DNA from 3 places in the Novosphingobium sp. BL-S-21 genome. Region 1 is predicted to be linked to each of the others. Evidence: riboswitches for the same ligand, from Rfam matches in the RefSeq annotation. Region 1 holds a riboswitch; each other region holds the start of a gene.
What was found. Region 1 has a riboswitch for cobalamin ahead of cobW (cobalamin biosynthesis protein CobW). Riboswitches for the same ligand answer to the same signal wherever they lie in the genome.
Positions count from the first base shown of each region.

Region 2: it holds a riboswitch for cobalamin, as region 1 does, so the genes downstream of both, ACZ1J6_RS00720 (TonB-dependent receptor plug domain-containing protein) here and cobW (cobalamin biosynthesis protein CobW) in region 1, are expected to answer to the same signal.
Region 3: it holds a riboswitch for cobalamin, as region 1 does, so the genes downstream of both, ACZ1J6_RS21365 (cobyrinate a,c-diamide synthase) here and cobW (cobalamin biosynthesis protein CobW) in region 1, are expected to answer to the same signal.

Region 1 is NZ_CM145495.1:1,089,244-1,093,373, forward strand. It holds gene cobN (cobaltochelatase subunit CobN) at 1-2,091, opposite strand, end outside; gene cobW (cobalamin biosynthesis protein CobW) at 2,237-3,286, opposite strand; cobalamin riboswitch at 3,476-3,718, opposite strand; gene ACZ1J6_RS04280 (histidine phosphatase family protein) at 3,751-4,130, opposite strand, start outside.
Region 2 is NZ_CM145495.1:180,263-184,392, reverse strand. It holds gene ACZ1J6_RS00725 (AsmA family protein) at 1-1,244, shown strand, start outside; cobalamin riboswitch at 1,393-1,634, shown strand; gene ACZ1J6_RS00720 (TonB-dependent receptor plug domain-containing protein) at 1,834-3,891, shown strand; gene ACZ1J6_RS00715 (PepSY domain-containing protein) at 3,896-4,130, shown strand, end outside.
Region 3 is NZ_CM145496.1:2,689,707-2,693,836, forward strand. It holds gene ACZ1J6_RS21365 (cobyrinate a,c-diamide synthase) at 1-1,286, opposite strand, end outside; cobalamin riboswitch at 1,460-1,683, opposite strand; cobalamin riboswitch at 1,763-1,953, shown strand; gene ACZ1J6_RS21370 (TonB-dependent receptor plug domain-containing protein) at 2,127-4,076, shown strand; gene ACZ1J6_RS21375 (DUF1636 domain-containing protein) at 4,076-4,130, shown strand, end outside.

The DNA of each region.
Region 1 (4,130 bases):
TTGCGTGAAGACATGCAGCCCGTCGCGGATCTGCAATTCCTTCAACTCGCACAAGTAGTTGTCGATGGCCGAGAGCGCGTCGTCATCATCGCCGCTGGCGCCGGCATCGCGGTCGAGGCCATGGCTACGCGCAAGGTCGAGAATGTCGCGCCGCAGCCGATCGAGGCGGCGTGGGTCCATGCCGGCCGCGAGGTAGTATTCGTCCACCAGCGCTTCCAGTTGCTTGAGCGGGCCGTACGTCTCGGCGCGGGTGAGCGGCGGGGTGAGGTGATCGATGACCACCGCGCTGATGCGGCGCTTGGCCTGCGTGCCTTCGCCAGGGTCGTTGACGATGAAGGGATAGAGCTGCGGCAGCGGCCCGGCGCAGATCTCCGGAAAGCAATCGCGCGAAAGCGAGATTGCCTTGCCCGGTAGCCATTCCAGATTGCCGTGCTTGCCGACATGCACGAGGGCCTGCGCGCCGAAGTCCTGCGCCAGCCAGATATGGAACGCGAGGTAGGCGTGGGGCGGAGGCAGGGCCGGATCGTGGTAGCTCGCCTTGGGATCGATATTGTAGCCGCGCGCGGGCTGCACCGCGATGGCGAGCTTGCCGAAGCGATGAACGGGCAGCCGGAACGCGCCGTCGCGCATGAAGGGATCGGCGGAAGGTTCGCCCCAGCGTTCGAGCATGACCTTGCGCGCGCTTTCCGGTACTGCGGCGAGGGCGGCTTGGTAGGCCGAGAGCGGCAAGGAGACTTCGCCGGCGCGGTCGAGCGAGGTGAGGTCGTTGGTGACGCCTCCGGTCATGATCCGCATCAGCGCGGCGCCGTCATGTGGGGCGTCACCGATGTCGTAACCGGCCGCGGCCAGCGCGGCGATGATGGCGGCGGCGCTGGCGGGGGTGTCGAGACCGACGCCGTTGCCGATACGTCCGTCACGGTTGGGGTAGTTCGCCAGCACCAATGCTACGCGGCGCTCGGCCGGGGCGCTGCGACGCAGACTGGCCCATCCGGCGGCGAGGTCGGCGACGAAATCCACGCGGTCCGCCGCGACGCGGGGGACGACGATGCCGCACTGCGTCACTTCGTCGAAGCGCTCGGCCGCCTTGAAGGCGACGGCGCGGGTAAAGATGCGGCCGTCGACTTCGGGCAGCGCCACGTTCATCGCCAGATCGCGTGGGCCAAGGCCGCGCGCGGCGCCTTGCCAATCGGCTTCCTCGACGCCCGCGAAGGCGACTTGCAGGATCGGGCAGTTGGCCTTTTCCAGAATGCCGGGCTTGCGGTCGTCGCCTGCGGATGAGGAGGCGAAGCTGGTGGCGTTGACGATCACATCGGGCGCCACTTCGCCGAGCAGGCCGCCCAGCCAATCCACCGCGAAGGGCTCACGCAAGGCGCGGACGTGGACGGCGGCGACATTGAAGCCGCGTTCCCGAAGCGCCGCGATCATGGCGTCCACCGCGTCGAGCGTGCCGGCGATCATCAGCGCGCGGTAGAACACCAGCAGCGCCAGCGGCCGGCCTTCGACCCATCCGGCCTGCACCTCGGCAAGCCCGGCGCGCTCCGTGCCTGCAAGATAGAGCCCGGCATCGGCCACCGGCACGGGATCGTCCGGCTCTCCCGCATCATGGCCGATGGCCCGTGTGGCGGTGCGCAGGAAGGAGAGCGCATTGGCGGTGCCGCCCTGCCGCAGATAGTCGCGCAATTTCTCACGCATTTCGGCGGGCAGGGTGGACGCGCGGTCGAGCGCCGGATCGGCCTCTCGCCCATCGGCTATCGCGGCGAAGGCAATGCCGTTCTCGCGCGCGACGCGGGCGATCTCGTCGATGCCGTAGCCCCAGTAGCTCTTGCCGCCGAGCAGGATCACGCACACGAATTTGGCGTGCGCGATCACTTTATCGACATAGAGGTCGATCGAGTAGGGATGGCGCAATTGCAGCAGGTTGGCGAGGCGGACGCTGGGAGCATCGGAGGGCAACCGCGCCGCCGCGCTTGCAAAGCAGGCGAGTTCGCTGTCCGCCACGGTGAGGATCACCATGTCGCCGGGAGACTGGTCGAGGTCGATCGCCTCCTCGCCGTTGGAGATCGTCCCCGGCGTGGCGGACAGCAGGTGCATCAGGCGTTCCCCCCGACACCGCGACAGAACTCTTCCTCGTCATTGCGAGCGAAGCGAAGCAATCCAGGGCGGCTCTGCGTGGCTCTGGATTGCTTCACCCGCTTTGCGGGTTCGCAATGACGAAGTGGGGAGGGGAGCCTAAGCTTCACGCTGCCACGGCGCCGAGAACGTCTGCCAGCCCGGCCTCGATGGCCGCGCGGTCCAGCCCGTTCTGGCCGATCACCACAAGCTGGGTGCGGCGCGCTTCCTGCGGCAGCCAGGCGCGGTCGTAGAAGTGCTGGATGCGCGGCCCCACGGCCTGCACGACAAGGCGGCTCGGCTTGCCGCCGACCGCGACCATGCCCTTCACGCGCAGCACGTCATGCTCCGCGATCAGGTCCTCGAGGCGGGCGAGCAAGGCGTCGAGATCGGCAACATCACCGCCGGAGACAACGAAGCTGTCGAAGTCGTCATGGTCGTGATCCTCGTCCAGCCCGTCGATGTGCGAGGGGCGGGAATCGAGGTCGTCCTCGGCAGCGGCGGTGATGCCCAGCAGCGCGGCGATATCGACCGCGCCGTGGTCCGCGCGCACGATCTTCACGCCGGGACGCGTCTCGGCCAAGACCAGCGTCTCGACGTGGGCGAGGGCGTCTGCGTCGACGAGGTCGGTCTTGTTGAGCACGACCATGTCCGCGCAGCCGAGCTGTTCCTCGAACAGTTCTTCCAGCGGGCTTTCATGGTCCAGCATCGGATCGGCGGCGCGGGCTGCGGCAAGCGCGGCCTCGTCCGTGGCGAAGCGGCCGGCGGCCACGGCATCGGCGTCGATCAGCGCGACCACGCCGTCCACGGTGGCGCGGGTGCGGATATCCGGCCACTGGAACGCCTTCACCAGCGGCTTGGGCAGGGCGAGGCCGCTCGTTTCGATGATGATGTGATCGGGCTTGTTCTCGCGGTCGAGCAGCTTCTGCATGGTCGGCAGGAAATCGTCGGCGACGGTGCAGCAGATGCAGCCGTTGGCCAGTTCGACGATGTCGTCTTCCGGGCAGGCCTCGTCATTGCAGCCCTTCACCAGTTCGCTGTCGACGCCGACGTCGCCGAACTCGTTGATGATGAGCGCGAGGCGGCGGCCCTTGGCGTTCTGGAGCAGATGGCGGATCAGCGTGGTCTTGCCCGCGCCGAGGAAGCCGGTGATGACGGTGGTGGGAACTTTGCTCATATCTCGTCTCCCGTGCGCCAGCGACCTGAAACGGCGGGACGTCCCGTCGCGGGCGCGACGATGGCGGCACGCCGCGACGGACCGGCGCACGGGCGCCCGACGCGATATGCCGCTGCGGCCCCGGCCGCATGCATCACGTCGCTCAGACGGAAGAGTTACCGTGCCTTGGCCATTCCCTGGACCCGGGCAAGAGCGACATCGACGCCGGCAGGTTTCCTGGCTCGCGGGTCATCACGCGATGCACGGCCTTCCCAGGCCTCGCATGACTTAGCGTCCGGCCCAGTGGCTGCGGTGGGGGCCTTGCCCCGCCGCGAATGTGCATCGCGCTCGCCGCTTACAGTTGCAGGGACAGCCGCGGATCGGGACGGCGAACCGTCCTTACCGCGTTCCGGTATTAAGCCCCTTGCGGGGCACCGGCGCGATCTTCGTCCGGTCGCCAGAAGGCATCCCGAACCCGGAGGCGATTAGCCGGGGACGCCCCGCACCGCAAGACCCAGAGACTGCAATCGCCAACTCCGGTTGAAGGAAAGAACGGTGCAGGAGAGCGGCGCCACATCGATGGCAAGCGCTGCGCGCAGCGGCAGATCCAGCGCATGGGAGAGGGCGGCGCGGATCGTCATCGGGTGCGTGATGGCGCAGGTCGGCGCATCGGAGCCGGCAGCGCGGTCCATCCATGCCCCGATCCGCGTGCGAACCTGATCCAGTGTTTCACCCGCAAGCGCGCCTTGCGCGGGTTCGGCCAGCCACCGGCCGAGCTGTCCGGGATCGCTCGCCTCGATCTGCGCGAAGGACAAGCCTTGCCACTCGCCATGATCGATATCGGCAAGCGCCGGTTCGGTCCTGG
Region 2 (4,130 bases), 910 kb from region 1:
CCGAACTGCTGGGCATCATCGACGTCGCCATTCCCCAGACCCGCCGCTACGCACTGAAAGCGCAGCTGGTGAAGGACGGGGAGACCTATCGCTTCACCGGCATGACCGGCACGTTCGGCCAGTCCGACCTTTCGGGCAAGCTGACGGTGACCAATGCCGAGCGGCTGCGGCTGGATGCCGTGCTGGCGACCAGGCGGCTGGACATCGTTGATGCCGCGCCGTTCATCGGCTACAACCCGGACATCGTGGCATCGAAAGGCGCCGTGGCCGCGGCCGCCGCCACCGGCGCGGGCGCCCAACGCGTCCTGCCGGACGCCGCCCTGCCGGTGGAGACGATGCAGCGCTTCGACGCCGGGCTGGACTGGAAGGTCGGCGTGGTCCGCTCACGCAATGTGCCGGTGCAGAACATCGCCCTGAAGCTCTCGCTCGACCGGGGACGACTGGCCCTGTCGCCGCTGACATTCTCGATGGCGCGCGGCGATGTCGCCTCGGATCTGGTGTTCGACACGCGTCAGCGCCCCTCGGCCGTAAGCTACGATATTCGCCTCAAGTCCACGCCGATGGGCCGTCTGCTGGCCGGCTACGGCGTGGTGGAATCAGGCACGACCGGCACGATCGGCGGCCGCATCAAGCTGGAAGGCCGCGGCGACACGATCCACGATTCGCTCGCTTCGGCATCGGGCCGGATCGCCTTCATCATGCCCCGCGGCACGTTCTGGACGCGCAACGTGCAGCTGGCCGAGCTGGACCTCGGCACATTCGCCTCCAAGATGTTCGAGGGCAAGCTGAAGAAGCCCGTCCAGCTCAACTGCGGCCTGGTGGCCTTCACGGTGCGAGGCGGCACGGCGGCGGCCGACCCGATCCTGATCGACACGTCGAAAAACGTCATCACCGGGCGCGGCGGCTTCAGCTTCGACACCGAGGCGCTCGACATGGGCTTCCGCGCGGACGGCAAGAAGTTCAGCCTGTTTTCCGGGCAGTCGCCTGTCGGCATCGGCGGCCGCTTCGCCAAGCCCTCCCTCCAGGTCATCAGCCCGCAATTGCTCGGCCGCGCCGGGGTGGGCCTTGGACTGGCCGTGGCGGCGACGCCGGTGGCGGGCCTGCTCGCCTTCGTGGACGTGGGCGATGCCAAGTCCGCCGCTTGCGGCCCGGTGCTGTCGGGCGCCAATGCGCAGTCCCAGCGCACCGCCAAGGGCAAGCCGCGCGACGACGTCGGCTCCGGCCGTCCCGACAAGAACGACTGACTTTCCACCGCCGCGATAACGCCGCTCGGAACGGACGTGAACCGGAACGGGCGCGCTCTGGCCGGCTTCGCCCACGCGAACACATCCCGCTTGCACAGGGCGCACGCCCCGGCTAGCTCATCGCGTCCGCCATTTCCGCAAGGAGGGCGGGTAATGATCGCGCTGGTGCCTCGAAAGAGGCTTAATAGGGAACACGGTGAGAGAGGCTTCCTCTTGAATCCGAGGCTGTCCCTGCAACTGTAAGCGGTGAGCGCGATGCACATCACGCGGCGGGGCAATGCCCCCTGCCGCAGCCACTGGGCCGGACGCTAAATCCTGCGAGGCCTGGGAAGGCCGTGCATCGAGCGATGACCCGTGAGCCAGGAGACCTGCCAGCGTACGGTCGCTCTTGCTTTGGTCCAGGGGATGGCCGGGGCACGGTGATTTTTCCGTCTGAGCGACGAACCAGCGGCAAGGGCCGCACGGTGCGCTGAGCGGTCGTCCCGAATCCGGGCGCCCGGCCGGTCGACGCGCCGGTCGTTCGCGGGCCTGGGTTCGCGAGTGGCAGACCCTTGCCAAAAGCTCGCTTGGCGCCCGGCAGGGGAATGAAATGAAGATCGCAACCGTTTCGCACGCGGCGCTTGCCGCGGCGCTGACTCTCGCCTGCGCCGCGCAGGCCCGGGCCGCGGATGGCGGGAAGGTCGAGGGCCGGAAGTTCGAAGGCCAGGAGGCCGATGCCGCAGAGGCGGATGGCCCTTCGATCGTCGTCACCGGGCAGAGCCTGGAAGAGACGCTGCCGCAGGAACTCTCCCGCTACGGCAACGACGTCGTCACCGTCGATGAACGGCAGATCCGCAACAGCGGCGCGGTGGACGTGACCAAGGCGCTGGACCAGGTACCCGGCCTCTACGTGCGTGGCCGCAATGGCCCATTCACTTACGTCGACGTCTCGCTGCAGGGTTCGCGCACGCAGGACGTGCTCTGGACGATGGACGGCATCCGCCTCAACAACCGCCTGTACGGCAGCACCTCGCCCAACGACACGCTGCCCGCCAGCATGATCGAGCGGATCGAGGTCCTGCGCGGCGGAGAGAGCCTGTTCTACGGCACCCAGGCTTCGGCCGGAGTGATCAACGTGGTGACGCGCAGCTTTTCCGACGATCCGGGCGGCCAGGTCAATGCCTCGGTCGACAGCTGGGGCGGCACGACCCTGGACGGCTATGCGCGCGGCGCCCTGGGCGACCACCGCTTCGTGGCCTATGCCTCGCACAATCGCTCGGAAGGCTACCTGCCCTACAGCGCCTATCAGCCCAGCCTCACCGACCGGCACCTCGGCTACGACTTGTGGTCGGCCGGGCTCAAGTACCAGTACGCGCTGGCGCCGGATCTCGCACTCAACGCGCAGTACCAGCATACCGAGGCGAAGCTCGACAACTTATCCCCCACCCGCATTCGCGAGAGCCGCAACGACCGGAACGAGGAAGTGGCCAGCCTGCGGCTCGACTACACCGGCAGCGACAGCGTGCAGTTCTTCCTGAAAGGCTATTTCCACGACTGGAAGACCGCCTACATCCAGATCCGCAATTCGCTGCCCGACCATCAGCCCCAGGTGATCTACCCCGCCGGCACCTTCTGGGGCTACCGCGACTGGGGCGGCAGCGCGGTGATGAAGCTGCATCTGCACCCCGGCCTGGAATACCTGCTGGGCTACGACTTCCAGAACTTCAGCGGCCGGGACGACGTGCTGCTGATCGCGCCGACCAGCGAGCAGGTCCACGCCGGGATCCTGCAGCTTCGCACCACCGACGAGATCTCGTCGAAGGGCCGCCTGGCGGCGGGCCTGCGCTACAATCGCACGGACGGCGCGCGCAAGACGATCTGGAACGTCTCGGGCCGCTACGACTTTGCCGAGGCGCTCTATCTGGAAGCCAACGGCGGTACCGCCTTCGTGCTGCCCGACGCCTCGCAGCTCTACGGCAACGACCCTTGCTGCGAGGTGGGCAATCCGAACCTCAAGGCGGAGCAGAGCCTTTCGCTCAACCTCTCGGCAGGCGGCATCCTGCCGCTGGGCGCGGCCTCGCTGGGCTGGAAGGCGACCTATTTCGACCGGCGCATCACGGACATGATCGACAGCGTCTACGACGATCCCGCCTTCCCCGGCGGCACTTACGCCAACCTCGACGGCAAGGTCCGCTCGCAAGGCGCGGAGCTGGAACTCGACGCGCGCTGGCCGGGCGGCTGGAGCATCTCGGCCAGCTACACATATGCCCGCGTGCGCGAAAAGGGCGCATCGACGCAGCTGGACCGCAACCCCAAGCAATATGCCAAGGCCGCCTTGTCCTATGCGCCCGAAGACCAGCCCTTCGGCGCGAGCCTCAACGCCAGCTGGATCGGCGATGTCTGGTCGACCGCATCCGGCGCGGGGCGGCGGAACTACGGCAACTACGCCCTGCTCGATGTCGGCGCCTATCTTTACGTCGATGGGGCGGCGCGGCGGAACCGCTTCGGCGTCAATATCGAGAACCTGCTCGACCGGGAATATGCCACGCGCGGCTACCTTTCGGCCGCGACCGACCAGGGCGTGCTCGATGGCAGCAACAGCCGCTTCCTCTATTTCAACCGGGGCGTGCCGCGCACGCTGCGGATGCAATACGGCCTGAGTTTCTGACGCCGTGGCCGCGCTTCAGCCTTCCAAGGCGCCCGGTAGCCTGCTGCCCCGCAGCTTGCTGCCGCGCCCCATCCTCGTCCTTCATCGCTGGCTCGGCGTCTTCGTCGGGCTGCTGATGACCCTCTGGTGCCTGTCGGGCTTCGTGATGATCTACGTGGACTATCCGAGGCTGGAGCCGGCAGCGCAGTTGCAGGGCCTGGCGCCGCTACAACTGCCGCCCGGTCCGGTCTGGAACGATC
Region 3 (4,130 bases), on a different replicon from region 1:
AGCAGGTCGGCGATCAATTCCGGCGCCGAGGGGAAGTAGAAGTGCATGTAGCTGGCCGTGAGCGGTCCGTGGCGGAACAGGCGTTCGCCCGGCCGCCCGTCCGGCGTGACGGCGCTGACGGTGGGCAAAAGGGACGTTTCCAGCCGCGAATAGTGGAACGTGTGGCCCCGCGCGACATGACCGCCCAGTTCCATCTCCTGCATGCCCAGCGCTGCCAGCCGCCCTTGCATCACGGCCCGCGCAGGCAGCAGGCCGAGCAGGGCGGCACTGGCGCCGTCGGTGCTTTCGAGCCTCTCGGAGGCGTAAAGCATGCCGCCGCATTCGGCCAGGATCGGCCGCCCCGCCTGGAAGTGGGCGCGGATCGCCGCGATCATCGGGCGATTGGCGGAAAGAGCGTCCAGATGCAGCTCGGGATAGCCCCCGGGTAGCCACAAGCCGTCGCAAGGGGGCAGCACGGCATCGCGCAGCGGCGAGAAGAAGGCGAGCCGCGCCCCGGCCCGTTCCAGAAATGCGAGGTTGGCGGGATAGATGAAGCCGAAGGCCTCGTCGCGGGCAATGGCGATGCGGCGGCCTGACAGCGCGGAGGGCGGCGCTTCGGCGGCTTCCGGGGCGGGGAAGGGCACCGGCTCGGGCAGCCAGAGCGCGGTTTCCGGCAGACTGTCGGCGGCGCGGTCTATGCGCGCCTCGATATCCGCCACCTCCCCGGCCTGCACCAGTCCGAGGTGCCGTTCGGGCAGGCCGAGCCCGGCATCGCGCCGCAGGGTGCCAAGCCATTCCACCCCGCCCGGCATGCCGCGCTCCAGCAGTTCGGCATGGCGCGCGCTGCCGACGCGGTTGGCCAGCACGGCGGCCAGGGTCACGTCCGCGCGGTAGGTGGAAAGGCCGTGGACCAGCGCACCGAACGTCTGCGCCATCGAGGCGCCGTCGATCACCGCCATGACCGGCAGACCGAACAGGCGGGCGATGTCGGCGGAGGAGGGGGTGCCGTCGAACAGGCCCATTGCCCCTTCGACAAGGATCAGGTCGGCGTCCCGCGCGGCCTCGTGCAGCAAGGCGCGGCATTCCCGCTCTCCGCACATGAACAGGTCGAGCTGGTGGACGGGCGCGCCGCTGGCCCTTTCCAGCACCATCGGGTCCAGGAAGTCCGGCCCGCACTTGAACACCCGCACTTTGCGCCCGGCGCGGCGGTGGCGGCGGGCCAGCGCGGCGGTGACGAGGGTCTTGCCCTGTCCCGACGAGGGCGCGGTGACCAGCAGGGCGGGGCAGGCCGTCATGCGGGCAGGCACGAATATCGTCCGGACGGAGCGGTATCCGAAAGGCGGAAGGGGCAGGGCGGCATGGCGGTTCGATCCTCCTGGGCGCAAGTACGGCTTGTCGTCTCGCGAAAGACCGGGTCCGCGGGGAGCAGCGCTCCGCATCGGGCATGGCCCCCGTCCGCCCGGTACATCCCGCCCGCGCGAAGGATCGACGGCTGGGGGCCGGTTTCCTGACTTCCTGGGCCCGATTTCTCGGAATCGGCGCGCCTTCCGCCGCCTTCTCGGCACCGCGCGGTGCCAATGGCGTGCTGGCGGGGCGCATCCCCGGTTACAGTTGCGGGAGCAGTGCCGGATTCCAGCGGGATTACCCCTCTGGCCCGGACTTCCCGATTAAGCCCTTGCGGGCCCCCCTGGCCCGGCGGGCCTATGGCACTTCGCCAGAGAGCGCAAGCGCGGGCAGGACACGCGCAAGCGCCGGGCTCTTGCACGCGGCACCCCACCGGGATAGGGGCGCTCCAGCGACAGGTTCCCCGCAAGGGGATCAAAAGGGAACGCGGGTGAATGCCCGGGCTGCCCCTGCAACTGTAAGCGGCGAGCCGTGCGGCCAATTCGCCATTGGGGGTGCAAGTCCCTGAGAAGGCGGCCGAAACGGCACTGACCCGTGAGCCAGGAGACCTGCCTGACGCCGTCGTTCTTCGACCGGACAGGGTGAGCCGGGCGAACGGGGCCATTCCTCGCGCAACGACAGCCATTGCCGTGCCGGCACGCGCCGCGCGGGAGGGGGCGTCGTCCGCTGCATGGGCGGCAGAGGCCCTGCCTTTCGCATGCGTGCCGACCCGGCCGGGTCGATGCTCGTGCGAAGGACATGCCGTGAACTGCCGAATTCCCGCCGCCAGCCCCCTGGCTCTCGCGCTAGCCCTTGCAGGGGCGCTGCACCCGCTCGCGGCCCTGGCCGAGGAGGCCGATGCAGTGCCTCTGGACGAACGCATCGTGGTCACCGTCCTGCGCACGCCCGTTGCGGCCGACCGGGTGGCCGATACCGTCACCGTGCTCGACGAGGCGCAGATCGTTGCGGCCCAGCCGATCGCGCTGACCGATGTGCTGCTGCGCACGCCCGGCATCAGCATGTCGCGCAACGGCGGTTATGGCACCACCACGTCGCTGCGCATTCGCGGTGCCGATGCCGGGCAGACGGTGATGGTGATCGACGGGATGCGCCTGTCGGACGCCTCATCGACGGCGGGAGGCTATGGCTTTGCCAATTTCCTGGTCGACGATGCCGATCGCGTCGAGATCCTGCGCGGTCCGCAATCGATCCTCTGGGGCAGCGATGCCATCGGCGGTGTCGTCAACGTCCGCACCCGCCGCGCGGCCGCGCCGCTGGAAGGCAGCTTCGCGGTGGAAGCAGGAACCCATGACACCGTCTCGGCCCGCGTGGGTCTTGGCGGCACCTCCGAGGCCGTCGACTGGCGCATTGCCGCCTCGCGCTTCGCCACGGACGGCATCTCCGCGCGCGCGAATGGCACGGAGGACGACGGCTACCGGCGCAGCGCGGCCAGCGGCACGATGACTTACCGCGTCGCGCCTGGCATCTCGCTGGATCTGCGCGGCTACTGGTCGGATTCGCGGAACGCGTTCGACGGTACCTCCGGCGACTCCCTGGCCTATGGGTGGACGCGCGAATGGTCGGGCTATGCCGGGGTGAACTTCGCGCTGCTGGACGGCCGGCTGGCGAACCGCGTGGCCGTGCTCCAGACCGAGACCGACCGCGAGAACTTCGACCCCGCACGGCAAGTCCGCCAACTGACGTTCGACGCCCATGGCCGCGTGCGCCGTTTCGAGTACCAGGGCACCTACACGTTCAGCGAGGCCATCCAGGCCGTGTTCGGCGCCGAGCGCGAGGAACAGCGGATGACCACCGCCTCGCCCGCGAACAGCACCGCGGCTTATGCCCTCGTGCCCAGCCGGGCGAATACCGAGAGCGTCTACGGCGAACTGCGCGTGACCCCGCTCACCGGGCTGACGCTCAATGGCGGCGCGCGCTACGATCACCAGTCGCGCTTCGGCGGCAACACGGTGTTCAGCGCGGGCGCGGTCTACACCCCCAATGGCGGCGCCACGATACTGCGTGCCAGTTATGACGAGGGTTTCAAGGCGCCCTCGCTCTATCAGCTGTTCAGCATGTACGGCGTGGCCGATCTCAAGCCGGAGAAGGCGAAAGGCTGGGAACTGGGCGCCGAGCAGGGCTTCGGCGAAGCCTTACGCCTGTCGGCGACCTGGTTCGAGCGCGATACCGACAACCTGATCGACTTTGCCTACTGCCCCACCAGCGGCACCCTGCCGGACATCTGCTACGTTCCCGGCACGGGCACCTCGCGCTTCGGCTACTATGCCAACGTCAAGGCCAGCCATGCCCGCGGGCTGGAACTCGCCGCGTCGGCCACATGGGGCGTCCTCTTCGCCCAGGGCAACTACAGCTGGATCGCGGCAGAGGATCGCACGCAAGGCAGCGGCACTTACGGCCGCCAGCTCCAGCGCGTGCCGCGTCATCTCGCCAATGCCGAGCTGGGCGTGGCGCTGCCGCAGGGCCTGCGCGCCAGCCTGGCCGCGCGCTATTCGGGTGAAAGCTTCAATGCGGCGACCGGCACCGCCACGCTGGACGACTACTGGCTGGTGGATGTGCGCGCGCAGTGGCAGGTCATGGAAGGCCTGATTCTTCAAGGACGTATCGAAAACGTGGGCGATCAGAAGTACGAAACCGTGAGCGGCTACGGCACGCTTGGCCGCACCGTCTATTTCGGACTGAGGAGCCGGTTCTGATGCTGCTTCCAGTCGAACCCGGCCCGTCCGTGGTCGTGTGCAACACCTGCCGCC